DNA from 2 places in the Caldanaerobius fijiensis DSM 17918 genome. Region 2 is predicted to be linked to the other one. Evidence: a T-box and tRNA genes for the amino acid it is inferred to sense, from the RefSeq annotation. Region 2 holds a T-box; the other holds one or more tRNA genes.
The links. The T-box of region 2 lies ahead of ileS (isoleucine--tRNA ligase). A T-box ahead of a tRNA ligase gene usually reads a tRNA of that ligase, here a tRNA-Ile.

Region 1 (15,135 bases), 150 kb from region 2:
CGACGCCCTCTTGATCCACCTTTGCAAACGGATCAAATTCGTAGATCTTCTTGTCATAGTAATCGTTGAGGAACTTGCCGGCATCGTCACGCGAGAACCCAAAGGTCATCTGCGTGAGGTCGTTGGTTCCAAAGGAGAAGAACTCTGCTTCTTGAGCGATCTTGTCCGCCGTCAGAGCCGCTCTAGGAACCTCAATCATGGTACCTACATGGTACTCAACCCTGACGCCCTTTTCTTTTATAACCTCTTCTGCTACTCTTACTATGATATCTTTTACATATTTGAGCTCTTTAATATCTCCTACCAGAGGCACCATTATCTCTGCTTCTATCTCTATGCCTTTTTCCTGCTTAACCTCTATAGCCGCTTCCATTATAGCCCTTGTCTGCATTTCTGCTATTTCAGGATATGTCACCGCAAGACGGCAGCCTCTATGGCCTAACATCGGGTTAAACTCTTTCAGGCTTTCTACCGTAGCTTTGAGTTCTTCAAAAGTCAAGCCCATTTCTTTAGCCAGTGCCGCAATGTCCTCGTCTTCATGGGGAACAAATTCGTGCAATGGAGGATCTATAAGCCTTATGGTAACAGGATGGCTGCCCATGGCTTCGTATAACTGCTTAAAGTCATTTTTCTGCATAGGCAACAATTTTGCCAGTGCTTTTCTCCTCTGCTCTTCAGTCTTAGAAACGATCATCTCCCTCATGGCAGGGATCCTGTCCTCATCGAAGAACATATGCTCGGTGCGGCACAATCCTATACCTTCTGCGCCAAATTTTACTGCTGTGGCAGCATCTCTCGGTGTATCGGCATTGGTCCTTACCTTAAGCTTCCTCACTTCATCAGCCCAGCTCATCAGCGTAGCAAAGTTGCCTGTAACTGTAGGCTCAACTGTGGGCAATTGTTCACCGTATACATAACCGGTGCTGCCATCCAATGATATCCAGTCACCTTCTCTATATGTCTTGCCACCAACTGTAAAATACTTTCCTTCCTCGTTTATGGTGATCTCACCACAGCCTGCAACGCAGCAGCGACCCATTCCTCTTGCAACAACTGCAGCATGGGATGTCATACCACCGCGTCCTGTAAGAATACCCTGTGACGCATACATACCCTCGATATCCTCAGGCGATGTCTCAAGCCTTACCAGTATGGTCTTCTCACCGGCTTTGGCATGAGCTACTGCATCTTCTGCCGTAAAGTATATCCTACCCGTTGCAGCACCTGGAGACACAGGTAACCCTTTAGCTATAGGTTTGGCCTCTTTTAATGCTTTAGCATCAAACGTTGGATGCAACAGTTGATCTAACTGTTTGGGATCAACCCTCAATACTGCTTCTTCTTTGTCTATAAGCCCTTCATTCACCAGATCAACAGCTATTTTAAGGGCAGCTACAGCCGTCCTTTTGCCGTTTCTGGTCTGCAGCATGTAGAGTTTACCTCTTTCTACTGTAAACTCCATATCCTGCATATCTTTATAATGCTTCTCTAATTTCTCTGCTATCTGGACAAATTGATCGTATACTTCTGGAAGTGTTTCCTTAAGCTGTGATATGGGCTGGGGAGTCCTGATACCTGCCACTACATCTTCGCCCTGTGCATTCATTAAGAATTCGCCAAACAAAACCTTTTCTCCTGTTGACGGATTCCTTGTGAAAGCAACGCCTGTTCCGGAATCGTTGCCCATGTTACCAAACACCATGGCCTGGACGTTTACAGCAGTACCCCAATCGCTGGGTATATCATTCATTTTTCTGTACACAATAGCTCTGGGGTTGTTCCAGGATCTGAAAACAGCTTTTACAGCTTCCATAAGCTGCTCTCTGGGATCTTGTGGGAATTCCACTCCCATCTCTTTTTTATAAAGCTCTTTATACCTCTTTACAACTTCTTTTAAGTTTTCAGCAGTCAAATCAGTATCATATTTGGCACCATTCTCTTCTTTGACAGCATCAAGAATTGCTTCAAACTTATTCTTGTCGATGCCTTTTACGACATCTGAAAACATCTGAATGAACCTTCTATAGCTGTCATATGCAAAGCGTTCATTGTTGGTGCTCTTAGCAAGGCCCAGAACTGACTGATCATTTAACCCAAGGTTTAAGATTGTATCCATCATACCAGGCATCGAAACCCTGGCCCCTGAACGAACAGACACCAGCAACGGATTTTCTGTGTCCCCAAAGGTCTTATTCATAACCTTTTCCAGTTGAGCCAGTTTATCGTAGATCTGTTCTACGATTTCAGGTGCAATCGTTTCGCCATCTTCATAGTACCTGGTACAGGCTTCTGTAGTAACAGTAAACCCTGGAGGTACAGGCAAACCGAGATTTGTCATCTCAGCAAGGTTAGCTCCTTTGCCTCCCAGAAGGTTTCTCATATCAGCACGGCCTTCGTTAAAGAAATACACGTACTTTTTCGTCATATGTAAACTCCTTTCTCCTACTATGTATAGCTTACTTTTAAGATTGATACCTCAACGCCTCTAATTATACTACATTAATTTTGTTTTTACAAGAGCATAAAAGTATACAAAAAAAGCACATCTGTAAATGTGCTTTTATGTAGTGGTGGGCCTTCAGGGACTCGAACCCCGGACCGACCGGTTATGAGCCGGTTGCTCTACCAGCTGAGCTAAAGGCCCTTTTGGCTCCCCAGGTAGGACTCGAACCTACAACCTACCGGTTAACAGCCGGTTGCTCCACCATTGAGCTACTGAGGAATTTTCAGCTCACAATTTATATTATACATACTCTTAATTGCTTTGTCAATACTAGCAAATAAAAAAACCAGCAAAATCTCTCCAAAATGGAGAGGATAATGCCGGCTATTCCAGAAAATCTTTTAACTTCTTGCTTCTGCTGGGATGGCGCAGTTTTCGAAGGGCCTTGGCTTCTATCTGCCTTATTCTCTCACGGGTAACGTTAAATTCTTTGCCTACCTCTTCAAGGGTCCTGGCCCTACCATCATCGAGGCCAAACCTCAATCTCAATACTTTTTCTTCTCTAGGCGTCAAGGTATCAAGCACTTCCATAAGCTGCTCTTTTAACAGGGTAAACGCCGCTGCTTCCGCGGGTGCCGGAATATCATCATCAGGTATAAAATCTCCCAGGTGACTATCCTCTTCTTCGCCTATAGGTGTCTCTAAAGATACAGGCTCTTGAGCTATCTTCATTATCTCTCTGACTTTATCGACAGACATATCCATTTCTTTTGCTATTTCTTCTGCCGAAGGCTCTCGACCTAATTGTTGTAACAGCTGTCTGGATACTCTTATAAGCTTGTTAATCGTTTCAACCATATGCACAGGTATCCTTATAGTCCTTGCCTGATCAGCAATAGCTCTGGTTATAGCCTGCCTTATCCACCATGTAGCGTAGGTGCTGAACTTATACCCCTTTCGATAATCAAATTTCTCAACCGCTTTTAGAAGACCTAAATTCCCTTCCTGTATAAGATCTAGAAATAGCATTCCTCTGCCTACATATTTTTTAGCTATTGATACAACCAATCTTAGATTCGCTTCTGTCAATCTTTTTTTAGCTTCTTCATCGCCTTTTTCTATCCTCTTGGCTAACTCTATCTCCTCTTCTGGAGTCAATAGAGGTATCTTTCCAATCTCTTTCAAATACATTCTCACAGGATCATCTATATTTACATTATCAGGGATGGATAAATCCATGTCGATATCTTCATCTACATCATTTATATCAATTACATCATCTATATTTTCTATACCATCTTTTTCAACTTCATCCAGGGGATGATCACCAACAATCTCTATGCCCATAGTTTCTAATGTTTCATAAAATTTTTCTATCTGATCGGCATCGATGTCTACGTCTTCTAATGTGTCCATTATTTCTTGATATGTCAACGAGCCTTTTTCTTTTCCAGCTTGTATTAATTTCTTTACTTGCATTATTTTATTGTTTGCTTTATTTGCCTCATTTTTAGCCATTTTGTCCCCTCCTTTCCGACTTTTTAATGCTTAAATTAAACAATTCCTTTTTTATCTCCATAACCTCCTGCTGTAACTTTTTAATAATATTTATGTCTTTACTCTGGTTTATATTAACAGTAAGCTCTGATATTGCTCTTTTTAACTTTTCTCTCTTCAATGTCAGCAATCCTTCTATTAATGTGTTCTCAGGCTCTTGCGGCAATTGCATCGATAAAATCTTACCTACTTCCTCTATTTCTTCATCTTCCTCATATTTACTCATTAGTTCAGCCACATCTATGTTTTCATTCCGTAACGTTACATCCCTCAACCACACCAGCAACTTCTGACTGAAAGGATATTTGAATAAATCCTCCTCTAATGAATAAATGTATTTTTCACGCAATTCCCGGCTGTTTGTCAATACAGCCAATACTTTTCGCTCCGTCTCGTCTATCAATGGTACTCTTGTCTTATCGTCAACATCGTTATTTTCATAATTTATATTATGCCTGTTATTGCCACTTATATACTCGATATTCTTATTTTGTTGATTTTTACTCTTGACTTTTTTTATGATATGTGCTTTAATAATAGGTTCTTCAATTCCTGTCAATTCCGACACGTATTTAATATATGAATTCAACCTTACCTCATCAGTTACATCTGCTAATACATCTGAAGCTCTATTGACAAAGATAGCTTTTTCTTCTGGGTTGTCCAAATTAAGCCCGTCTTGTGCCTTTTTTAACCTGTATTGGACAAAAGGCACAGCAGCATTCTCAGCTTCTTTAAAAGCCTGTACTCCCGCAGATCTTATAAACTCGTCCGGGTCTTTACCTGAGGGTATCTCAAGTACTTTTATATCAAGATGAGTCTTTTCTAATAGGTCCAGACCGCGATCTGTTGCCATTTTTCCCGCTGCATCGGCATCATATGCTATAATCACGCTATTTTTATATCTTTTCATAAGCTCTACATGCTTTGGGGTCAAGGCTGTCCCCAATGAAGCCACCGCGTAATCAATGCCTGCCTGATGAAGAGATATGGCATCCATATACCCTTCCACTATAATAAAATGATTTGATCTGCTCTTTTTGGCAAAGTTCAATGCATATAATACAGAGCTTTTATTGAATATCTCCGTCTCCGGCGAATTGAGGTACTTAGGCATGGTCTCATCAATAGACCTGGCACCAAAACCTATGATGTTATTCCTGCTGTCAATGATGGGAAACATGATCCTGTTTCTATACCTGTCATAATAGCTGGCCCCGTCTTTGCCTTTTATAATTAAACCTGCCCTTTCTATATCCTGTACTTTATATCCTTTTTTGCTTAAATGATTTAGCAAGCCATCCCACGCCTTCTGCGAATAACCAAGTCCAAATTTAACAATGGTCTTATCTTCAATACCTCTATTTTTCAAATAATTATATGCAATTACGCCCCGCTTACTTTTTAAATTTTCATAATAAAATCTGGCAGCTTCCCTGTTTATCTCATATAGTATACTCCTTTGATCATTCACCTGGTCTTCTTTGATTGCTATACCTGCTTTATTTGCAAGGAATTTCACAGCATCAATAAAATTTAAACTTTCAATGTTCATTATAAAACTTATAACATTCCCACCGCTATGGCACCCAAAGCAGTAATAAACCTGTCTTTCACCGTCGACATAAAACGACGGCGTCTTTTCACTGTGAAAAGGACACAACCCCCTGTACTCTTTTCCTGCTCTTTTTAATTGCACATAATTTGAAACGATGTCGACAATATCATTGCTTTCTATAACGTTACGAATTGTATCCTGTGAAATCTTAGCCATATGGCTATCACCTTTACGCCTAATAAATTATAATTCGACATATCCTTTAAAATTCCTTCATTTTTTCCATGAATCCGGTATAAAAATTTTTCTAAACATCTGGATAGCGTACTGATCAGTCATGCCAGCGATATAATCGCACACAGCTCTTTTGAGTGAATATCTGTCAATTAAGTCTATATATTCAGGTGGCATCAATTCAGGTCGCTTTTCAAAGTAAAAAAAGAGTTCTCTGAGTAGATTTTTCGCCTTTTCTTCTTCCTTTTTGGGTTCTGACCCTACGTATATATTATTATACATATAATTCCATGACACATCCAATGCGTGTCTTATAGTCTCACTTACTATTATATCATCTTTGTCAATACTATTGTTTATAATATCAACAACTATGTTATTTATCCTTTCACTATGGGTTAAGCCCAATATGTGAGTGGTCTCCCAAGGTAAATCGTTGACATCTAGTATACCTGCTCTTATAGCATCGTCTATATCGTGGTTTATATAAGCTATCCTATCCGCCCACTGTATGATTTTGCCTTCAAGAGTAGCAGGAGTATTTTTTCTCGTGTGGTTTAATATCCCATCTCTTACCTCCCACGTCAGGTTTAGTCCTCCTTCTCGCTCTAGGATATCGACCACCCTAAGGCTTTGTTCATTGTGCCTGAAACCATCGGGCATAATCTCGTTTAAAACAGCTTCACCAGCGTGGCCAAAAGGGGTGTGCCCTAAATCGTGGCCAAGTGCTATCGCTTCTGTTAGATCTTCGTTTAACCTTAAACCTCTCGCAATAGTCCTTGCAATCTGGGCTACTTCCAGTGTATGTGTCAACCTCGTCCTGTAGTGATCGCCTAATGGCGATATGAACACCTGTGTCTTGTGCTTTAGTCTCCTGAATGCTTTACTATGTATTATCCTATCTCTATCCCTCTGAAATTCTGTTCTTATATCACACTTTGGCTCATCCTTTAGCCTCCCTTTTGTCTTGCTGCTTAATACGGCATAAGGAGATAAAATCATGCTTTCAATCTCTTCTGTTCTCTCTCTTATGTTCATAAGCATCTTCTCCTTCTTAAATATACTTATTCTACACGCATATGATTTTTCCTGCACCTAAAAAAAATAAACCCATATATGGGTTTATTTTTTGCTAAAATGATAATTTTTCATCAAAATACCTTTTAAGCTGGTCAATGGGTATCCTTACCTGCTGCATGCTATCCCGGTCTCTGACAGTAACGCAATGATCATTTAATGACTCAAAATCTATGGTGACGCAGAAAGGCGTCCCTATCTCGTCCTGCCTTCGATATCTTTTTCCTATGCTGCCCGTTTCATCAAAGTCCACCATATACCACTTTTTAAGCTCATCGTATACCTTAAAAGCCTCTTCGCTGAGCTTTTTAACCAGCGGCAATACAGCTACTTTAATAGGCGCTAACGCGTAGTGAAGCCTCAATACAACTCTTGTATCGCCGCCTTCCAGCTGCTCCTCCTCGTAAGCATCTACTAAAAATGCCATAGCCAATCGATCAACGCCTACAGATGGTTCAATGCAGTACGGCACATATTTTTCGTTGGTAACAGGATCCATATAAGACAGATCTTCTCCAGAGTATTTCATGTGCTGCTTGAGGTCAAAATCCGTCCTATCGGCAATGCCCCACAGTTCACCCCATCCAAAGGGGAAAAGATATTCAATATCTGTAGTGGCATTGCTGTAGTGTGAAAGCTCCTCTTTAGAGTGATCTCTGAACCTTATGTTCTCTTTCTTTAAACCCAAAGATAACAGCCAGTCATAACAGAATTTCTTCCAGTAGTCAAACCAGATTAGGTCCTCTCCAGGTTTGCAGAAAAATTCAAGCTCCATCTGTTCAAATTCCCTAGTCCTGAATATAAAATTGCCGGGAGTTATCTCGTTTCTGAAAGACTTGCCTATCTGGCCTATGCCAAATGGTATCTTTTTTCTCGACGTCCTCTGTACATTTTTAAAATTGACAAATATGCCCTGAGCGGTTTCAGGCCTTAAATATATCTCGGACTTTGAATCTTCTGTAACACCTTGATACGTCTTGAACATGAGATTAAATTTTCTTATGTCCGTGAAATTAGTAGACCCGCAGTTAGGACACGGTATGTTGTTTTCTCTTATGTATTCCATCATCTTTTCATTGGTCCAACCATCAACGACAACCCCTTCTATACCTTTGGCCTTCAAATAATCTTCAATGAGCTTGTCAGCTCTAAACCTCACTTTGCAATCCTTACAATCAATAAGGGGATCACTAAAACCACCCACATGTCCAGATGCAACCCATACCATTGGATTCATGAGAATAGCCGAGTCTATTCCTACATTATAAGTGCTTTCCTGTATAAATTTTTTCCACCAGGCTTTTTTTATATTGTTTTTAAGCTCAACGCCAAGCGGCCCGTAATCCCATGAGTTGGCAAGACCTCCATATATCTCCGAGCCCTGATATACAAAGCCTCTGGACTTGCACAGCGCTACTAGCTTATCCATCGATTTTATCGCACTCACTGGTCCTCCTCCTTAAGCTTCTATATACAAAATACATTGTTTTTTATTATAGCATGTCATGCACGATAAAAGCAAGCGGCTTTTGTCTTTTGAAAGCCGCTTGCTTTTTAATGCTTATTTTCAATATCGCTATTTGAAACACCTGTCGTATCCTGAACAGGATGCTCTATCTGCAGTGTATACTCTGCTGCCAGAGCAATGATAGATGCTAATAAAGTCAGATATGGAAAGAATATAGTCGTCACAACACCAACTGTTATGGGTATATCCACAATAACCTTCTCGCCTTTCTTAACCCTTATCTTAGTAGCATTACCTTTTTTTATAATATCTTTAACTTTTTCTAGCAGTTCAGACCCTTTTACGTTTATATTTTCTGTCCATACACCTTCTTGCTTTTCCTGTTCTTTTTCTATAAATATTATGGCATCCACAACACTGCCATTGGCCTGTTCTAAAGCCTCTTTTGCTTTGCTATAGCTTACTCCTGTTCTTTCCCTGACGACATCAATATCCTCCAGCCTTACATCCATATCAAACACTCTCTTTCTCCACAAATTGTAGCGATTTTATTTCCTTTTCAAAATGATAACTTACAAACGCTGCCAATAATTTTTTTATTTGATATCGCGAGCTTTTGCTTAAAACAAGACCCTTAACGCCCTTTATATCTGCTGTAAGCATATACTTTAATACAGCTGCTATCTCTGGATTTAACCTGTATATGTGTAATTTATTATGCATGCAATCGGGACAAATTATACCTCCATCGCTTATACTGAAATATTCTGGAGCATCAATAGGCACTCTACAGCGAACACACACATCCACCTCAGGCTTAAAGCCCGCTATTTTGAGGGCCTCCAGCATAAAATATATGACATAGTTCTCACAATTTCCTTCACAATCGTCAAGTTCATATAATGCTTTTAAAACCAGGTTATAGAGAGAATAACTGGCTTCACCTTCTGTCGCGATATACGATGCTAGTTCAGCAATAACACTGGCGTACATGAATTTATTTATATCGTCAAAAATGCTTTTAAAAACTCTTACAGCTTCACACTGCGTCACCGTATAAAAGGTTTTGCCGTGATAAAGGTTATAATACCCTACAGACAAAAATTGAGTACCTGAAGCCAATTTACTCTTGATCTTTCTAGCCCCTTTGACAATGGCCCTTATCAATCCGTAATGCCCTGACAGCAGGGTAACCAACCTGTCGGCTTCACCAAAATCCTCGCACCTGATGACGACAGCCTGCGTCTTTAGAAATCTTTTCATAACTTTGCCTTTTGATGAAAACCTTTTTCCTTTAGTTTATAATAATAGATTTTTTCCAGGTTTTTGTAAAGTATAAATACCCGGATATCGCCCGTCTTCTTGAACAACTGCCACAGCAATTCATTCATAATGCACAATGGCCCCCTTCTAACATCAATTGGTCGGGTTCCTTTTTATCCCGCAGGCCTAATCTATCTTACAATATATACTTTAACAAATTATATAGCCATTGTCAATCAATGATACCCCAATATTTTTAAGATTTTTTCGTCATTTCTCCAATCTTTTTTAACCTTAACCCATAGTTCCAAAAACACCTTACTGCCTAAAAGTCTCTCTATATCAAGTCTGGCCGCTGTCCCTATTTTCTTTATCATAGACCCGTTTTTGCCTATTATTATCATTTTATGTGAATCCTTCTCACAGTATATGGTCGCGTTTATATCTACAAGGCCTTTTTCCTCAATGTATTTTATGCTTTCTATATCAACGGCTGTACCATGCGGAACCTCCTCTTTTAAGAAATAAAGCATTTTTTCCCTTATAAGCTCAGAGATGATATTTCTTTCAGGCTGATCTGTAACCATATCTTCTGGGAAATACTGTGGCCCTTCCGGCAATACCTCCTTAATAGCGTCTACCAGTTCTTTTAAATTCTGGCCTTTTTCAGCAGAAATCCATAACACATTTTTAAAATTTCCCAGCTCTTTATAAGCCTCAATCCGCTCTTTAAGGACATCTTCACTTACCTTATCTATCTTATTCAAAACCAATATAATGGGTGTCTTTACATCTTTTAAAAGCCCTGCTATATATCTATCACCAGCTCCTACATCCGAGTCGGCTTCCACCATAAACAATATGCAGTCTACCTCCTCAAGGGTATTGAGAGCCGTCTTTATCATAAACTCGCTTAACTTATTTTTGGGCTTGTGAAGTCCAGGCGTGTCCAAAAAGATGATCTGATAACCATCCCCCGACAGTATGCCCTTTATCTCGTTGCGCGTCGTCTGTGGTTTATTGGATATAATAGATATTTTTTCTCCCAACAATGCATTCAGGAGTGTTGACTTGCCTACATTGGTCCTGCCGATAATAGTTACAAAACCTGACTTATACAATTTTACCTCACCTCTCCATCAACTGAAATATTAGAACGCTTACGACCATTCCTAATGCCGCTCCTGTGATTACCTGATATACACTATGAATCCTACCCTCTACCCTTGACTGGGCCACTAAAAAGGCCATTAAAAACGACAACACCATGACGAGAACATTTTCGCTTATAAAGGAAAGGGAAGTGGCTATACCAAAAGCCAAAGCGCTATGCCCGCTGGGCGTGCCTCCTCTAAGGGGAGTCCCATCTCTAAAATAGGCCTTTAACATGATCGTCAAAATCATGATGATTATAAGCACCACAAAAGTAAGGTATGGCGGTGAATGCTTCACTTTACTAAAAATATTCCTGAGTATGTCATTGGTCCTGTAGAAAAAAAGAATATATCCCACAGCAATGGCATTCATAGCAGATATCAACACAGCACCTGCTGCCACGTCCTTAGCTATAGCAGCAATCGGGTGATGTTTATCCGTTATAAGATCTACTACAGACTCAATGGCTGTATTAAATAATTCGGATACGATAACAAGTGTAATGGAAAAAAGCAATATTAAAAATTCCCATTTATTCAGATCAAAAAATAAACTTAAAAATAAAACTAAAATGGCTATTGCAAAGTGTATCTTCATGTTTCTCTGAGATTTAAAGGCATATATTACTCCATTTATGGCGTAATTAAAACTCTCTATAATATTCCTCGCTTTCATACCCGCTCAATACCCAATTCCGAAAGAATTTTTTCTTCTTTTGCCCTCATGACCCTGGCATCTTCTGGCTTCTCGTGGTCATAGCCCATAAGGTGAAACATGCCGTGTACGGTCAAAAAAGCCATCTCCCTCTCAAAGCTGTGCCCATAATCTGCGGCTTGAGCTTTAGCCCTCTCAGCTGATATGACTATATCTCCAAGCATGACAATATCAGTAGCTTCCTGAATAATGGCATCATCCCCTTCAAAGTCCATCATAGGAAATGACAATACGTCTGTCGCTCTATCTATACCTCTGTATTCTTTGTTTAACTTTCTTATTTCTTCATCATCGACGATAGAAATGCTCACTTCTACATCTTCAAATCCTTCGGATTTAGCAGCACTCTCCACCACATCTATCAATAATTTTTTTAGTTCTTCCGTTATATACACGCTTTCTTGTCTATCATCTATATATACTTCCATGATCATCTTCCTTCCTGTTCAGGCTGAATATCAGGGTATTCTATTCTCTCATGGAATATCCCTGTTAATACTTTATTAAAGGCCCTTGTTATGCCTTCTATATCTTTAAAAGTAAGATCACATTGATCAAACTGTCCGTCTTCCATTCTCATCCTTATTATCTTCTTTATCATGTTGTCTATACTATCCTCTGAAGGATTGACCAGAGACCTTACCGCAGCTTCTACCGAATCCGCCAGCATGACCAACGCTGCTTCTTTGCTTGTAGGTTTTGGCCCTGGGTATCTGTAGTCCTTTTCTTCACATTCCTCCCGCATATTTAACGCTTTGTTATAAAAATAATATACCAGGGTAGTGCCGTGGTGTTGCTCTATTATATCCCTTATAACAGATGGCAACCTATATTTCCTGGCCATCTTAGTTCCATCTTTTACATGGGATATTATCACAAGAGCGCTTAAATCGGGCGATATCTTATCATGAGGGTTATCCATCGTCAATTGATTTTCTTTAAAAAAATATGGCCTCTTAATCTTACCTATATCGTGGTAGTACGCTCCAACCCTGACCAATAGCCCATTAGCACCTATCTCACTAGCCGCAGCTTCGGCCAGGTTGGCTACGATAATGCTGTGATGATACGTACCCGGCGCATCCATCAGCAGTTTTTTCAAAAGTGGGTGATCTGAATTTGAAAGCTCAATAAGCCTCATGGGTGTAACAACATAAAAAGCCGCTTCCCAAAACGGAAGTGTGCCAATGGCAAATACCGCTGATAAAACTCCATTTAAAACACCCCATGGGCTTTCCTTTAAAACCATTGTTATCTCACTGCTGTTTATAAGACCGAGGCTCAAAATGCTTAGCGCATTAACTGCGCTTATCGCCACGCCTGTCCACATGATGGCATTTCGGTGTCGTGCCCTTGTCAGCATCAATATACCAACGATGGGGCCGATAAAGCCTATAGACAAAAGAGCAGGAGCAAAACCCACAATAGAACCGCTTATAATGAATAGCATAAACGTACCTACCAATGCAATGCCGTAATCAAATATAACCGTAAACAGCATTGCAATAGCAGCTACAGGTATATAGTACACCGATATATCTTTAAAAGCAAGTAAAAAGAAAAGTGGCAGTATAAATAAAATACATAAAAGCAACAACCTGCTCGTATCGTTTTTTAAATCATCTTTAAACAAAATTATAAAAGCGGCTAATATCCCTACAATAAAAAGGGCAAATGCTGCTACACCGGCCACCAACCACAAATCCGTATGTCCCGTATCTTTTAGCAGACCCATAGCTTTTAAAATTCTATATTGTTCTTTTGTCACTACTTCACCGCTTTTTACGATGCTCTGTCCCTTTTTGTACATGACCTTCTCAACGCTTTGAGCTGCTTCCATCCTGGCCATTTTAGTTTCTTCTTCGTTGTATATCATGTTAGGTTTTACGACACTGTCTATTATCTGCATAAGCACACTTCTGGATTTATCCGGAATATCCATTGTAAGCACGCGATTTTTGGCGTCTAATTTTGCACTATTCAGGCTTTCTATAGATACAGGTCTTGATAGGGTATCGTGTACAATCTTTACTGCAATCGTTTTTAATTGAAGCAATTGATCATCTTTTAGGGACTTAAGGTATTCTATTAAATTGTCCTGTAAATCTATAACCGCTTTTACAGTGGCCGGTTGTATTTTCCCTCTGTCACCGCTGTTTATAAACTTGTCAAAAAAATCCTCTATTTTGCCCTGAGACTGCTGTAGCACAGTATTATCCAGGTCATATTTGGGCTTAACGGCATTAACGGCAGCATCAATCTTTCGCTTTGTAGCATATTCATCAATAAAATCCCTGGGGGCTTTTATATCGCTCTGGGATATATCCCCTACTTTCAATTCGTATTTTTTTGGGGAAACTCCATCAAATAGAACAAAAAATACTGCTGCATATACCACTATTAGCATCAATAGCCTCTGCATATCTTTAGAGAAAACAATATTCAGACAGTTTCCCCAAACAGGCCTCAATCGTTCCTGAATGTTAAACATGACATGTCACCTATTCGCTTTTACTGAATAGTTATTTTTGACCTTCTTATCGTATTCTCCATAGGCCTGTATTATTTTCTGAACCAGTGGGTGTCTTACCACATCTCTCTCGGTAAAGTATACAAATGATATACCCTTAATACCATTGAGGATATCTATAGCTTCTACTAAACCCGATACCTTGTCTTTAGGCAGATCTATCTGGGTGATATCTCCCGTTATAACCGCTTTTGATCCAAAGCCGATACGGGTTAAAAACATCTTCATCTGCTCTGGCGTTGTATTCTGCGCCTCATCAAGGATGATAAACGCGTCGTCAAGGGTTCTGCCCCTCATGTAAGCCAGTGGTGCAACTTCTATAAGCCCTTTTTCAATATACTTGTTAAAAGTATCATAGCCCAGCATATCGTGAAGTGCATCGTATAGCGGTCTTAAATACGGATCCACTTTGTCCTGGAGATCTCCAGGTAAGAAACCCAGTTTCTCGCCAGCTTCTACAGCAGGCCTTGTAAGCACTATCCTGTTAACTTCCTTGTTTTTAAATGCCACTATAGCCATAGCCATAGCAAGGTATGTTTTACCTGTACCAGCAGGCCCTATGCCAAATACGATATCATTATTTCTTATAGCGTTTACATAGTTTTTTTGTCCTATGGTCTTGCATTTGATATGCTTACCCCTGAAAGTTATAAGGACTACGTCGGATAATATGCTCTTTATCTTTTCTTCTTCGCCTCCATCTATGAGATTCATAACGTACACAATATTTTGAGGCGTTATCATTTCACCGTGCTCCAACATTTCCAAGAGCCTCTGTATAAGCTTGTAAGCCGAATTCACAGACTCGTCCTGCCCTATGATCTTCAGCTCGTTATCTCTTATAGCTATCCTCACATTTAGTCCTTCTTCAATCATCTTTATATTTTCATCAAATTTACCAAATAAAGCCACGGCAGCCTCTAACTTATCTATTTGAATCGTTGATTCTTTCAACGTATTCCTCCTTCACCTCAATTTTTTCTTGCCTCGCAATATCCTCTTTAACTTCAACTAAGACTTTAGCCCTGGCAACACCATTATAGACGCTGGAGGCAATGACCTTTTTACTTATAATTATAGCATTATGGGGCAATTTTTTGTAGACCTTTTCGTAAGCCATTTCTTCCGCTTTTTTG
Region 2 (15,135 bases):
AAAAACAAGGCGAATCGTAAGGAAAGGGGAAATAAGCAATGAATGTATTGCTGATAATCATTGCTTTGATATCATCGTATGTTATTGGAGGATTTAATTCGGCGTATTACATTGGAAAGCTATGGGGAATCGATGATATAAGAAAATACGGTAGTGGCAATCCTGGTACGACTAATGTATTAAGGATTCTAGGCAAAACAGCGGCTTTGTTAACATTGTTATTTGATGTGGCAAAAGGAGTGGTAGCGGTATTATTAGGGTTGCTTTTATTTAAAAGCTCAGGAGTTGCGATTTTATGCGGTATTGCTGTAATATTAGGGCATAATTACCCTATACAATTAGGTTTTAAAGGTGGTAAGGGGATTGCTACAAGTATAGGCGTGATTTTTTTGCTCAGTCCTGTTGCCGCAATATATTCTCTTCTAATAGGAATTATTGTGATCATTATAACAAAGTACGTATCATTGGGATCTATTGTTGGTTCGATTTTATTTCCGATTTTTGTTGCTATTTTTCATGGTTCGTGGCAATATGTCCTGTTTGGCGTGGTGATGGCATTGATGGCTGTTTATAGGCACAGGGCAAACATAGGTCGCCTGATTAGCGGGACTGAATCTAAGATAAAATTGTATTAAAAATTAGGCAAAGAATAAGCGTGTAATAAATTCCGACCTGCTCTAATATATATGTACTGTTAGAACTATGTATCATAAGATGGATATAATGTATAGAGGAGGTCGGAGCCAATGGAGTTTGACGTTTATAAGGATATAGCCGAACGCACTGACGGAGATATATATATTGGGGTTATCGGACCTATACGAACTGGTAAATCTACTTTTGTCAAGCGGTTTATGGAGCAACTGGTTATCCCTCATATAGATAATGCTTACAAACGTGAAAGAGCGAAAGATGAATTACCTCAAAGCGCAGCGGGTAAAACTGTAATGACTGTAGAACCAAAATTTGTTCCCAATGAGGCGGTGGAAATCAATATAGCGGAAAATACCAGGTTCAGGGTGAGGATGATAGATAGTGTTGGTTACCTCGTGAGAGGGGCTCTCGGGTATATGGAAGGGGAAAAACCAAGGATGGTAAAGACTCCCTGGTTTGATGAAGACATACCTTTTGAAAAAGCAGCAGAGTTGGGGACGCGAAAGATTATAACAGAGCATTCTACTATAGGTATACTTGTTACAACTGATGGCAGTATAACAGAGATACCGAGAGAAAATTATGTTGAAGCAGAAGAACGTGTTGTAAAGGAGTTAAAAGACATAAACAAGCCTTTTATAATTATTTTAAATACTATAAAGCCTAATGAACAGGATACTAAAAATTTAAGAGATATACTGCAGGAAAAATATAACGTACCTGTAATGATCCTTGATGTGATGAAAATGGATTCTGACGACATAAAAAATATCCTTCAAAAGGTTTTATTCGAGTTTCCGATCAGGGAAATCAACTTTAATCTGCCTAAATGGGTTGATGTACTGGAAAATGAGCATTGGTTAAAAAGCGATATAATGGAAAGGGTTAAAGAGACGGTAAAGGATATGTACAAGATACGGGATGTAAATGATTACATCCATATGCTGGGAGACTGCGAGCATATACAGGAATGGTCACTGGATAATATAAATCTAGGTGAAGGGATTATCAATGTGACGTTAAAGCCTGTTGAAGGTCTGTATTTTAAGATATTAAGCGAGGTCTCAGGGTATGAGATCAAAGGCGATTATCAGCTGATAAATCTCTTGAGGGATTTAGCTTATACCAAAAAAGAATATGATAGATTGTCTGATGCCCTTGAAGAAGTTAGAAATAGAGGCTATGGTGTAGTTATGCCGTCGCCAGATGAGATAAAACTGGAGGAACCACAGATCATAAAGCAAGGTGGTAGATTCGGAGTCAGGTTAAAGGCCAGTGCTCCATCATTGCATATTATGAGGGTGGATTTGCAGACGGAGATATCCCCTATAGTTGGCACAGAAAAGCAGAGTGAAGAGTTTGCCAATTACCTGATGCAGCAGTTTGAAAATGACCCCAAGAAAATATGGGAAGCTAATCTTTTTGGCAAGTCCCTTGATGATCTTGTAAAGGAAGAAATGAAAAGTAAATTGACAAATATGCCAGAAGAAGTTCAGGAAAAGTTAAAAACGACCTTACAAAGAATAGTAAACGAAGGCGGCGGAGGAATACTTTTTGTTATCTTATAAAAGAAATACTTGATTTTTTTACGATTGTGTTTTATAATATCCTCTGTAAATGATCTGGGTGTAGCGCAGGTGGTAGCGCGCCATCTTGGGGTGGTGGAGGTCGCGAGTTCGAGTCTCGCCACTCAGACCAACAAAAACTATCTTCGCGGAAGAAGATAGTTTTTTTATTTTACATTTTATTATTTTTTTGCTAAAATGATATTGTGGTGTGATATATGAAGAAAAAAATAAGAGCACTGTTTATATTTGCAACCGTTGTTATTTTGGCTTATTTTATATTAAAATTTCAATTTAATGCTCCTAAGATCGGTGTCATAACCTATGGCAGGATTGAGGAACATTTTTATGTAGATGCCCACGTATTTTATGATCAGGAAATAATAAATGCTCCTATTGGGGGTAGACTTATAAAATATGGAAGAGATGGAGAAAGAGTTAGTAAAGGTAGTGTTGTAGCGAGAATTGATGATAGTGAAGCGCATATTTATAGAGAAAAGATAAAGGATATCGATAAGCAAATAGACCAGATGAAAAATATGGATAAAGGTGTATTTACAGCTGATATTGCTAAAATAAACAACATGATTGACGAAAATTTAAATAGATTGCAGGATGCGATTAAGAAGGGCGATACTAAAAGTATTGAAAAATATAAGCAGGATATCCAGGAATTAAACGATAAAAAAAGCCGGATTACAAAAGTTTCTGGGGTGGATGTTGATCAAGTAATACAGCTTTTGAGGCAAAAAGATGAGATTATGTCCGTGTTAGACAAAAAATCAGTTGAATTGATGGCTACAAAGCCTGGATTATTACATTATATTTCAAATAGACAGGATGTTTCAGCAGGGCAGCCTGTTGTAGGACTTATAGATAATTATAAATGGTACATAAGTATTGATACAAATAGAAACGTTTTTAAACCGGGGGATTCGGTCAGTGTAGAGTTTTCTGATTATGGCGTTCCCGTGAAATTTTATGTATCTAGTGTTAAAAGAGAAAAGTCTACATATCATGTGGTATTATATACCACGTATTATGTTAAGGATTTTTATAAAAAATCTACTGAGAGGGTAAAAATTATTTTAAATGATGCTGAGGGCCTGAAGATTCCCGAATCGGCCCTTACAGAAAAAGAAGGGAAAATTGGCGTTTATGTACTGAGGGAGAAACCGGTGTTTTGCCCTGTAAAAGTTATAGCATCATATGGAGGATATGCTATAATAGAAAATCAAGAAGGTAACAATGCTCTTAAGGCTTATGATAAGGTAATTATTTACCGGCGAGGTGAAAATAGTGAGCATAAAAGATAACATAGAGCTAATAAGGCACCGTATCGCTGATGCATGTAAAAGGGTTGGAAGAAATCCTTCTGATATTATTTTAATGGCTGTGACTAAAACTATTTCACCGGATAAGATAAAAGAAGCAATAGCAGAAGGTATTGAAGTGATTGGAGAAAATAGGGTTCAAGAAATAGTGCAAAAATACGATGCCATAGGCGATAAGGTGAAATGGCATATGATAGGTCATTTACAGGTAAATAAAGTTAAATACATAATCGACAAGGTAGAACTTATTCATTCGCTCGACTCTGTAAAGCTTGCCCAGGAGATAAACAAAAGAGCAAAATCTATAGGTAAAAAGCAAAACGTACTTATAGAAATTAATATAGCTGGTGAAGAGACCAAATTTGGGATAAGGCCTGGTGAGCTAAAAAAATTTATAAAGGAATTAGAAATATTTGATAATTTGTGTGTACAGGGTTTGATGACTGTTGCGCCTATTGTTTCAGAGCCAGAAGAAGCAAGGCCTTATTTTAAACATATGAGACAACTTTATGATGAGCTGAAAGAAATGAAGTCGCCTATTGTAGATGCACGATACCTTTCTATGGGAATGACGGCTGATTATGTCGTAGCTATAGAAGAGGGATCTAATATAGTGAGGATTGGTACAGGTATATTCGGGCCGAGAAATTATAACAAAGAGGAGGATTAATGTGAATGTGATTGAAAAAATAATGTCGTACCTTGGCCTGGAAGAAAGTGAAGATGATGAAGAGCGCAGTGAAGACTATGAAAACAAAAATTATGAGCCATTTGTAAAGCAAAAACCTAAGGTAGTAAATATACATTCCAATTCACATATTAAAGTGATTATATCCAGGCCGGTTAGTTACGATGAAGTAACTATGATATGCGATGAGCTGAAAGCGCGCAAGCCTGTGATTGTAAACCTGCAGGATATGAAGCCAGATGAAGCGGAAAGGGTTTTGGATTTCCTGGCGGGAGCTGTTTATGCTCTCGAAGGTGTGGTAAAGAAGATTTCAAGCGGTATATTTTTGGTGGTGCCTAGTAATGTTGATATAGAAAATATTTTAGCAGGCGATAATTAAGAGCATATTTTAAAATATAGCGAGAATGGAGGAGACAGCTTGTTTAATTGGGTATTATATCAGACGGTGTCCATTTTTTTTGAAGTGCTAAATTGGGCTATTATTATAAGGGTATTGCTGTCATGGGTAAGGGTTGATTATCGCAATCCTGTTGTAAGGTTTATATACAACTTTACAGAACCGATATTAGCACCATTTAGAAATATGTTTATGCGCTCATCGATAGGTCATGGCATGATGGTGGACTTTTCACCGGTTATAGCGCTTTTAGTTATACAGTATATAGTAAGACCTATTGTAATGCATTTATTGTTATTAATTTAAACTAATAAAGTAAGGAGTTATGTTGATGTGGATGAGACTAGGTTTTTAGATATGATCAACTGGGTAAAGAAAAGGAAGCAGGAGAAGTCTACGGATTTTCTTGAGCCGCCTGTTCTGGCAAAGTTGATTAAAATGGTGGAAAAAGAAAGGGATGTACAGTTTTTATCCTCAGGAGGATATGAAGGAGCTGAAAGACAATTAGTGGTGCTATACCCGGATTTTTTGTCAGAAGATGAGATAGATGTTCCAATCGGTGCAATAGAAATTACGGCAGATTTCAAAAAAGAAAATATAACTCATAGGGATGTATTGGGTTCAATTATGGCTCTTGGTATAAAACGAGAGAAAGTTGGTGATATTTTAATTAATGATAATAGATGTCAAGCAATAATCAGAAAGGATATAATAAGTTATGTTACACATAATTTAACAAGGGTAGGAAAGGTAAACGTACATACAACAGAGATTGATATTAACGAGATTATGCCTGTTGAGAAAAAGATGAAGGAAATTGAAGCGGTGGTAGCTTCATTAAGATTGGATAGCATAGCAAGTGTAGCTTTTTCTACCTCCAGGACTAAGATGCAGGATTTTATAAAATCGGGTTTTGTCAGAGTAAATTGGGTGGAAGTATCGGATCCTGCTTATATAGTAAAAGAAGGAGATACCCTCTCGTTTAGAGGTCATGGAAGGGCTATTTTTGATAGCATAAAAGGAACCACGAAAAAGGATAGGATAGCTGTATCAATAAAAAAATACATATAGCCAGGGGGGATATGAGCATGTTAACACCTATGGATATTCACAACAAAGAATTTCGAAGGGCTTTTAGAGGTTACAATGAATTAGAGGTCAATGAATTTTTAGATGAAGTGATAGAAGACTATGAAAAGCTGTATAAAGAAAATTTGGAGTTAAAAGACCGTATAGGTCTTTTAAATGATAAACTTCAAAATTACATTGGGCTGGAGCAGACTTTGAATAATACACTGGTGATGGCTCAAAAAACTGCTGATGAAATGACTGCTAATGCAAAAGAAAAGGCAGAAAATATCATAAGAGAAGCTGAAGAGACAGCCAGAAGGATCATCGAAAAAGCCAATCAGGAAGTTATCGAGATCAAAAAGGAGTATGAAAATATAAAGAAACAGATGTTAGAGTTTAAATTAAAGTTTAAAACATTGTTAGAAGCGGAACTCAGGGTATTGACAGACGAGATGATTTTTGATAAAAGTAATAATAAAGAGAAATTCGATGATATAGAGGTTTCTAGGAGCAGTGATAGGACCGATACAATAGAATAGAGTCAAAGGCTATGAAAGAGAGAGTACACAATATTCGTGTCTTAAGAGAAATGGCGGCAGGTGCGAGCCATGACAGAATATTGTGGAAAATCACTCTGGAGCTGAGGGCTGAAATAGTAGTAAGCCTTTCCGGTTTTTGTACCGTTAAAGTTTATGAGTGATCATTCTTATGATAAAATGGGTGGTACCGCGGAGACTTTCGCCCCAGATGGCGAAAGTTTTTTTATATCCTATATATAATAATAAACGAGAAAGGAGAAGGTGGATGGACTATAACAAGACGTTAAATCTTCCAATGACAGATTTTCCGATGAAAGCTAATTTATCAAAAAAAGAACCGGAAATATTAAAGTATTGGGAAGAAATACATATCTATGAAAAGACGTTAAATAGGAGAGAGGGCGCTGACAAATTTATACTTCATGATGGCCCACCATATGCCAACGGCGATATACACCTGGGCCATACTTTAAACAAGGTGCTAAAAGATATTGTAGTTAAGTATATGACTATGAAGGGGTATGCTGCACCCTATGTACCAGGATGGGATACCCATGGTTTGCCAATTGAGCAGCAAGCAATAAAGAAATTGGGAATAAAAAGGCATGAGACATCTCCTGTTGAATTCAGGAAACTCTGTAGGGATTATGCTCTGAGTCAGGTAGAAAAGCAAAAAGAACAGTTTAAGAGATTGGGTATAAGGGGAGATTGGGAGCATCCTTATCTAACTTTGGATCCGCATTTTGAGGCAGAACAGATAAGAATATTTGGCGAGATGGCTAAAAAAGGGTATATATATAAGGGTTTAAAGCCTGTATACTGGTGTCCAACCTGTGAGACCGCATTGGCTGAAGCTGAAATAGAATACGCTGACCATAAATCTGATGCGATTTACGTAAAGTTTAGAGTTACCGATGATAAGGGACTATTTAAACCCTATGTCGAGAATTTAGACGATGTGTATTTTGTCATATGGACTACAACTACCTGGACCTTACCTGCAAATCTGGCCATATGTTTAAATCCTGAATTCGAATATTCATTAGTTAAATTTGGCGAAGAAGTTTATGTTCTGGCCCACGATATGATAGATATGGTAGTAAAAGATGCAGAGCTGCCACAGGAATATGAGATACTGGCCAATTTTAAAGGTAGAGATCTGGAAGGTATACAGACAAGACATCCCTTGATAGAGAGAAATTCAGTTATAATCTTAGGCGATCATGTTACTAACGATGCAGGTACAGGTTGTGTTCATACAGCTCCGGGACATGGCGAAGAAGACTTTATAGTGGGGATGAAATACGGCCTTGAAGTATTGAACCCTGTTGATGATAGAGGATACTTTACAGAAAAAGCTGGTAAATACGAAGGACTATACTATGAAAAAGCAAACAGTGTTATTCAAGAAGACCTGAAAAAAGTAAATGCCCTCCTGTTTAAAAATACCCTTAAACATTCATATCCTCATTGCTGGAGATGTAAAAACCCCATAATATTCAGGGCGACAGAACAGTGGTTTGCCTCTATAGATGGCTTTAGAGATGAGGCTTTGAAAGCTATAGACAGCGTAAGGTGGATACCTCAATGGGGTCAGGAGCGTATATCCAATATGATAAAAGATAGGCACGATTGGTGTATATCCAGGCAGAGGATCTGGGGTATTCCTATACCTATATTTTACTGTAAACAATGTGGAAAAGCCATCATAAATGATCGTACAATAGAAGCAGTAGCAAAATTGTTTGAAAAAAGAGGATCTGATGCCTGGTTTGAGATGGAGGCCAGTGAAATTCTGCCTGGAGATGTAAAATGCGAATGTGGCTCCAGAGATTTCAGAAAAGAGACAGATATCATGGATGTATGGTTTGATTCAGGGTCTAGCCACAGAGCTGTGCTTGAACATACTCCAGGACTCAGATGGCCTGCAGATCTATATTTGGAGGGAAGTGATCAGCACAGAGGATGGTTCCAGTCATCCCTTTTGACATCTGTAGCTACCAGGGGTATAGCACCATATAGGAGCGTATTGACTCATGGATTTGTGGTGGACGGGCAAGGGCGAAAAATGTCTAAATCTCTTGGCAATGGTATAGACCCCATGGAGGTTATAGAAAAATACGGCGCTGATGTGTTGAGGCTGTGGACGGTATCTGCTGATTATACCTCAGATATGAGAATATCTGAAAATATACTAAAACAGATGACAGAGGTTTATAGAAAAATAAGAAATACTGCCAGATTCATTTTGGGAAATTTATTTGATTTTAGATATGAGGAAAACAAGGTAGATTATGAAAATATGTATGAAATAGATAGATGGGCTCTTTTAAGGGTAAACAAGCTGGTAGAAAAAGTGACGGGGTTTTACGATAATTATGAGTTTTACTCTATATTCCATGCTATCCACAATTTTTGTGTTGTTGACATGAGTAATTTTTACCTTGATATAATTAAAGATCGATTGTATACCTATAAGCCAGATTCCACAGGTAGGCGTTCCGCTCAAACAGCGATATATATCATCCTGGATAAGCTCGTTAAAATGATCGCACCTATATTGACATTTACAGCAGAAGAGATATGGAAGTTTATGAGAGAAATAGGCCCGGATAAATATGAGAGTGTTCAGATGTGTGATTGGCCTGTCTATGAAGACAGATATAATGATGAAGAGCTGGAGAAAAGGTGGAACTTTTTGATATCGTTCAGGGACGAGGTTACGAAAGCATTGGAAGAGGCCAGAGTCAATAAAGTTATAGGTCATTCTTTAAACGCCCAGGTGGATATATATCCCGACGAAAGTGAATACGAATTGCTAAAGCGGTATGAAGATCAGTTATCAACAATATTTATCGTGTCAAAAGTGGTATTGCATCAGCCAATGGAAGGCACTGATAGAAAAGTGGTGGTTTCTACTGCCCCTGGAGAGAAATGTGAACGGTGTTGGATGTACAGCGAGACGGTAGGACAGAATCCAGAACATCCGACCATATGTGCACGCTGTGTAGAAAACATAAGTTGAAAGGGGTGACCGAAAATGATAGGAATTATTGGTGCTATGAGCATTGAAGTGCAGTTATTAATAGACCGCATGACAGATGTAAAAGAGATTAAAAAGGCCAGAATGGTTTTTTATAGCGGGAAACTGGAAGGAAAGGATGTAGCTGTGGTGAAATGCGGCGTTGGCAAGGTCAACGCCGCGGTATGTACCCAGGTTTTAATAGATGAATTTGATACGAAAGCAGTTATTAATACAGGAGTTGCAGGTGGGCTTTTACCTGAGTTAGAGGCGGGAGATGTGGTGGTATCCAGCGAGCTTATTGAACACGATATGGATGTGACAGCATTGGGTTATCGTCTGGGCCAGATTCCTGATATGGATGAAAGCGTCTTTAAAGCTGACAAGGGCTTGATAGACCTGGCAGTAAAATCCAGTAAAGAAGTTTTGAAAGACAAAAAAGTACTTGTTGGCCCTATAGTGTCAGGGGATCAGTTTATAAACAGTTCGGAGAAGGTAAATTTTTTAAAACGCGCATTTAATGGCTATGCCGTTGAAATGGAAGGCGCAGCGATTGCCCATTGTGCTTATTTAAATGCAGTACCTTTTGTGATTATAAGGGGTATTTCGGATAAGGCTGATGAAGAATCAAATATATCTTTTGAGGAATTTACGGATATGGCAGCCCATAATTCCAGTGAAATTGTGTGTAGGATGTTAAGATACTGGGAATAATATGTATAGGTGGGATATGTGAATAACGAAGAGCTTGCTAAATTTATAGAAAAAAAGCTTGATGACATGGGTATCGTGATGGAAAAATTAAAGCTTGTGGATTACATGGAATTGCTTCAGAGTCCGTGGCGACTTTTCTGGCTTAATTTCATAGGCGGAGTTTATAGGGGTCTTGGCATGGCAGTGGGTTTTACAATCCTGGGGGCTATCGTGATATATTTTTTACAAAAGTTAGTAACACTCAACATACCTGTAATAGGAAATGTGATAGCTCAGATTGTAAAAATAGTACAACAGAACTTATAAGTTCTTGCATGCTGCGCAGGGATTTTGTGTCCCTGCTTTTTTGTTTTTCGTATCCTGTTAAAGTATAAATATGAAGATTATAAGGCAATATAAAGCTGAGGTGATATAAGTTGGATATAGAATATTTTAAACACAAGCTTCTGGAATTAAAAGAGGACACTGAAAATAGATTAAAACACATGGATATTTATGACATAAACAAAGGACAGAGGGATGCTATTGAAGAACTTTCGCTATATGATAATCACCCTGGTGATATAGGTACGGAGACCTATGAGCAAGAAAAAAATTACGCGCTGGTAGCTCATGAAAAGCACATATTGAAAGAAATAAACGATGCTCTTGAAAGAATAGATAAAGGAAGTTATGGTATATGCAGACATTGTGGAAAACCTATTGAAGAGGAAAGACTTGATGCTCTACCTTATGCATCCTTATGTATAGAGTGCGAAAAACAAAATGAGGTTCATCTTCATGAGTTAGATTTATCAGGAAGACCCGTTGAAGAGGATGCCATTTCCCCTGGTTATGGATTTAACGATCGCTCTGTAAAAAGAGATACAGAGTTTGATGCAGAAGATTCATGGCAGGCTGTTGCCAGGTATTCTATACCTGACAGCGATCCTAGCTTTGGCACCGGGGACTATATTGGGGTACTGGATGATGAAGAAACGGGCATTGTGGAATCAGTGGAGCAAATAAGCAATGAAGAATACAGGGCTACTTTTTCTCCTGGCGAGAAGAAAGACAATGAGATGCGGAACCCTGCTGATATTATAGATGATGGGGGTGAATAAAGATTATTTTTTATCCCTGCTAATTTTTTCTCTTTTATAACGGAGGTAGAATATATATGTTCCTATAAATCTAAAAATACCTATAAAATTCATAGCGAAATAAATATTTGTAATTTTGTACAGCCATTCACCGATAATAGGTGAAGCAAACCCCGAGATACCCATCAACGTATTGTAATAGGCGATATACATGGTTTTGGATTTATCAGGCACTACTTCCAATAGGTTGTTAAATAGAGTTAAAGTCAAAGCAGCACCAAATATGCCTATAAATGCGTTAATTATCGTCAAAGTAATGAGTGAGTGAGCAGTTACAAAAAGTATAGGGTTTATAGCTATACCGGCAGCTGCTATTATAAGCACAAAGCTATTTCCATATTTTGATATAATCCTATTCCACATGGTAAATGAAAGTACGGATGTAATAGCTCCTGCAACATTTATTATAGCTAACCACAATTCATTGGCGTGAAGAAAGTCCACCTGATAGAAGAAAAACAGCGGCCAGCCCATTTGCCATGAGACATAATATATAAATGACGTAATGGTATATATTAAAAAACGCTTATTGGATTTTATATCTGCCCATTTAGGTAAGGTTGGTTTTTCAGCATTATCAGGTTTTGATGGAGGAGAATCGATTTTTGATAAAAAATGTATCTCCATCATCAAAAATAAAAAAGCCAGTATGCTGAAAGCCTGGTAGACGTAAATCCTCTGAGTATCCGTTTTTGGTAGGTTTGTGAGGATTTGGCCTGCCAGCAATGTCGTTATAAGACCTATTAATGTGGCGTATTTATTCCTTATGGCGAAGGCATAATTTCGCACTTTTCCTTTAAATACGTCTGAGAAAAATGACTGCCATGATGTATTAAATATGGAGCTGGGAACGCTCATAAGGCCTATCAATATGACGTAAATCCATGACTTTACGTTACTATCTATAAATGGGACCAGCGATATAAGTACGTAAAACAAACTGGTCATAAAGACCAACTTTATGGTAATCGATTTTTTTGATCTTGCTGACTCAATAAAGTAAGCACCCGGTATCAATACGAATATGCTGGCTAAAGCCGGCAGTGAATTTATAAGGGCTATCTGAAAATCGCTGGCTCCCAAATGTTTGCCAAACATCTGAACAAAAGGCTGAAAGATGTTAAAGGCAGCAATGGCAGCGACGCCATCTAATGCTATATAAAATACATTTTTGTGTTTGAACTGCATTTTTAATGGTTTAAAATTTCTTTTAAGCATAAGTACACCCCTTTATTAATATTATATTATTGATTTTATTATTTAGCAATTTAAATCTTTTTTGCGAAAAGTGGAGCAATTTCGAGAATAGGCGAGTAATTTTAAGAGAGAACGAGATATTTCCAAAAAAAAAAAAATATGGTTTATTTCGGCAATATTTGAGCTAAAATGGCATTTGAGAAAGTTGGCAAATGGTTATATATTAAAAGAGTAAATAAACTTAGACTAGAGAAAGGAAGTGATGCAAAATAAAAAGCGATTTCATAGGAAATGGGACATGAAGATTATTAATTGAATTAATAAGGGGGGTGATGTGTGGTGGTGAACGTTCAAAGATTACCGTACAGGAGGTTGAGATTTTCGAAGGAAACCAGGAGAAATTTAAAGGCGGGTCTATTATTTATTTCTCCGTGGTTGCTGGGCTTTATTATGTTTACGCTGTATCCGGTTATAGCTTCTTTTTACTACAGTTTTACAAGCTATGACGTTTTAACGCCTCCAAAATGGGTGGGTTTTTCTAATTACGCGCAGCTGTTTACAAAGGACAACCTTTTCTGGAAGTCACTTTATAATACGTTTTATTATACAATCTTTTCAGTACCTCTGAGCATGGTATTTGGGATAGCACTTGCAGCTCTGCTTAATATGAAAGTAAAAGGAATGGCGGTATATAGGACCATATACTATCTACCCACGATTGTCCCGGTTGTAGCTTCATCTGTGCTGTGGATGTGGATGTTAGATCCACAGATAGGGATAATTAATGGTATTCTTCAATCCCTAGGTATTCCGGGCCCAGGATGGTTGATAGACCCTAAGTGGTCCAAACCTGCCTTGATAATGATGAGCTTGTGGGGTGTGGGAGGCTCAATGCTCATATACCTTGCAGGCATGCAAGATGTACCGCAGGAGCTTTATGAATCCGTAGAAATCGATGGGGGTGTATGGTGGCACAAATTCAGATACATAACGTTACCAATGATAAGCCCTGTGATTTTCTTTAACCTTATAATGGGCATGATTGGAGCATTTCAGTATTTTACCCAGGCGTATGTTATGACACAGGGTGGACCTATGGATTCCACATTGTTTTACTCGTTGTATCTGTTCAACAACGCTTTCAGATATATGCACATGGGATATGCTTCAGCTCTTGCATGGATTTTGTTCGTTATAATATTGATTGCCACGTTAATTGTATTCAATAGTTCAGCTAGATGGGTTTATTACGGCGGTGCTAGATGATTTTATTATGATATTAAAGGGGGTAAAAAATTTATGTTTAAGAAACTTATAGCGGTTATATTGATAGCTGGTATGATTTTGAGCCTCACGGCGTGTGGGGGAGGAAGCTCGTCTAAGACTACCAGTGCTTCTAAGGCAGGCGAAAAAACTACCTCAGCAAATCAGGCTGCTAAAAAAGGTCAACCTGTAGAAATAACTTACTGGCATATGTGGACAAGTGACTGGCAAAAAGTCATAGAGAACATTGTTGACCAGTTCAACAAAACACATCCAGATATACACGTCAAACCGGTATCTATTCCAAGCAATGCCGATCAAAAATTCTTGACAGCTGTGGCTTCAGGGACACCACCAGATGTATTTACTGAATGGAATATGATAATAGCTACGTTTGCAGACAAGGGTGCAATATTATCATATGATGAATTGATGCCACAGATAGGGGAAAAAGTAGACGATTTGAAAAGCTGGCTCTATCCAATATGTAAAGAGATAGGGACATATAAGGGCAAATTATATGGTCTGCCATTTTCTATGAACGATTTTATGATGTTCTACAATAAAAAGATATTTGAAGAAGTTGGTTTAGATCCTAATAAGCCACCGCAAACCATTGAAGAATTGGATTCAATGCAGGCCAAGATGTGGAAGTATGATAGCCGCGGTATGATACAGAGGATAGGATTTTTCCCAGGTTGGTGGGCATTGTGGGATACGGCTTTTGGAGGAAATGAGGGCTATAATCCTAACACAGATAAGTTTACGTTTACAGATCCGCAAAACGTAAAGGTCATGGAGTGGTTCCAGTCGTATTCAAAGAAATACGACATTAGCAAAGTTGACGCATTTAATAAGTCCAATTCCAATACGTTAAATAATTTATGGCCATTCTTGAGCGGCAGAGTAGCCTTTGCTGTTGATGGAATGTGGAGGCTTATAGATATACAAAAATATGCGCCTGATCTACAGTATGGCGTCATACCTCTTCCATACCCAAAAGATGGTGGAAAGCCCAATGCCAGCTGGATAAATGGTAACTTCAATATAATACCTAAAGGTACGAAACATCCAAAAGAGGCAGTGCAGTTCGTATTATGGTTGACAGGATATAAAAATGAGCAGGTAGCTGCAAAGGATATCTTACCTCCTGGAGGCTGGTTGCCGGCGTCACCTAAGATTGCAGAGGAACCGGATTACCAGAAGTGGGTGGCACAGATACCTGAAAGGAAAAAGTTTGTTGATCTGATGTCCAGTCCGAATTTACAGATAACGCCTGTTATACCGGTACAGCAGTATATGTCTGATAGGATAGGTAATGCTGAAGACCTTGTAAAACATTTAAAGAAACAACCTTTACAAGCCATGATAGATTTACAAAAAGAGGTTGAAGCCGAATATCAGAAGGTTAAATCATCAGGGGAGTAATTTAAGCTTAGAAAATATTTTTTCAAAAAGGGGGATTTAATCCCCCTGAATAATGTATTTTTGGAGGTATTAATATGGCCAAGGAAATGTGGAGGGTAAGAAAAAAGAGAAGAGATTTTAT

Region 1: it has a tRNA-Ile gene. The T-box ahead of ileS (isoleucine--tRNA ligase) is inferred to sense a tRNA for this amino acid. The anticodon was not compared.

Annotation. Positions count from the first base shown of each region.
Region 1 is NZ_FQVH01000001.1:10,373-25,507, forward strand. Features, by position in the region: gene ppdK (pyruvate, phosphate dikinase) at 1-2,425, opposite strand, end outside; tRNA gene BUB87_RS00055 (tRNA-Ile) at 2,569-2,644, opposite strand; tRNA gene BUB87_RS00060 (tRNA-Asn) at 2,648-2,722, opposite strand; gene rpoD (RNA polymerase sigma factor RpoD) at 2,828-3,961, opposite strand; gene dnaG (DNA primase) at 3,954-5,774, opposite strand; gene BUB87_RS00075 (deoxyguanosinetriphosphate triphosphohydrolase) at 5,832-6,830, opposite strand; gene BUB87_RS00080 (glycine--tRNA ligase) at 6,925-8,298, opposite strand; gene BUB87_RS00085 (DUF4342 domain-containing protein) at 8,424-8,849, opposite strand; gene recO (DNA repair protein RecO) at 8,851-9,600, opposite strand; gene BUB87_RS14840 (hypothetical protein) at 9,597-9,728, opposite strand; gene era (GTPase Era) at 9,837-10,721, opposite strand; gene BUB87_RS00100 (diacylglycerol kinase) at 10,729-11,430, opposite strand; gene ybeY (rRNA maturation RNase YbeY) at 11,427-11,897, opposite strand; gene BUB87_RS00110 (HD family phosphohydrolase) at 11,900-13,960, opposite strand; gene BUB87_RS00115 (PhoH family protein) at 13,967-14,953, opposite strand; gene yqfD (sporulation protein YqfD) at 14,925-15,135, opposite strand, start outside.
Region 2 is NZ_FQVH01000001.1:162,086-177,220, reverse strand. Features, by position in the region: gene der (ribosome biogenesis GTPase Der) at 1-20, shown strand, start outside; gene plsY (glycerol-3-phosphate 1-O-acyltransferase PlsY) at 39-635, shown strand; gene spoIVA (stage IV sporulation protein A) at 747-2,222, shown strand; tRNA gene BUB87_RS00845 (tRNA-Pro) at 2,277-2,352, shown strand; gene BUB87_RS00840 (biotin/lipoyl attachment domain-containing protein) at 2,438-3,535, shown strand; gene BUB87_RS00835 (YggS family pyridoxal phosphate-dependent enzyme) at 3,558-4,223, shown strand; gene BUB87_RS00830 (cell division protein SepF) at 4,219-4,620, shown strand; gene BUB87_RS00825 (YggT family protein) at 4,660-4,944, shown strand; gene BUB87_RS00820 (YlmH family RNA-binding protein) at 4,972-5,709, shown strand; gene BUB87_RS00815 (DivIVA domain-containing protein) at 5,727-6,248, shown strand; T-box leader at 6,251-6,458, shown strand; gene ileS (isoleucine--tRNA ligase) at 6,514-9,273, shown strand; gene BUB87_RS00805 (5'-methylthioadenosine/adenosylhomocysteine nucleosidase) at 9,289-9,984, shown strand; gene BUB87_RS00800 (DUF5665 domain-containing protein) at 10,003-10,290, shown strand; gene BUB87_RS00795 (TraR/DksA C4-type zinc finger protein) at 10,401-11,087, shown strand; gene BUB87_RS00790 (MFS transporter) at 11,091-12,344, opposite strand; gene BUB87_RS00785 (carbohydrate ABC transporter permease) at 12,660-13,589, shown strand; gene BUB87_RS00780 (ABC transporter substrate-binding protein) at 13,623-15,014, shown strand; gene BUB87_RS00775 (carbohydrate ABC transporter permease) at 15,089-15,135, shown strand, end outside.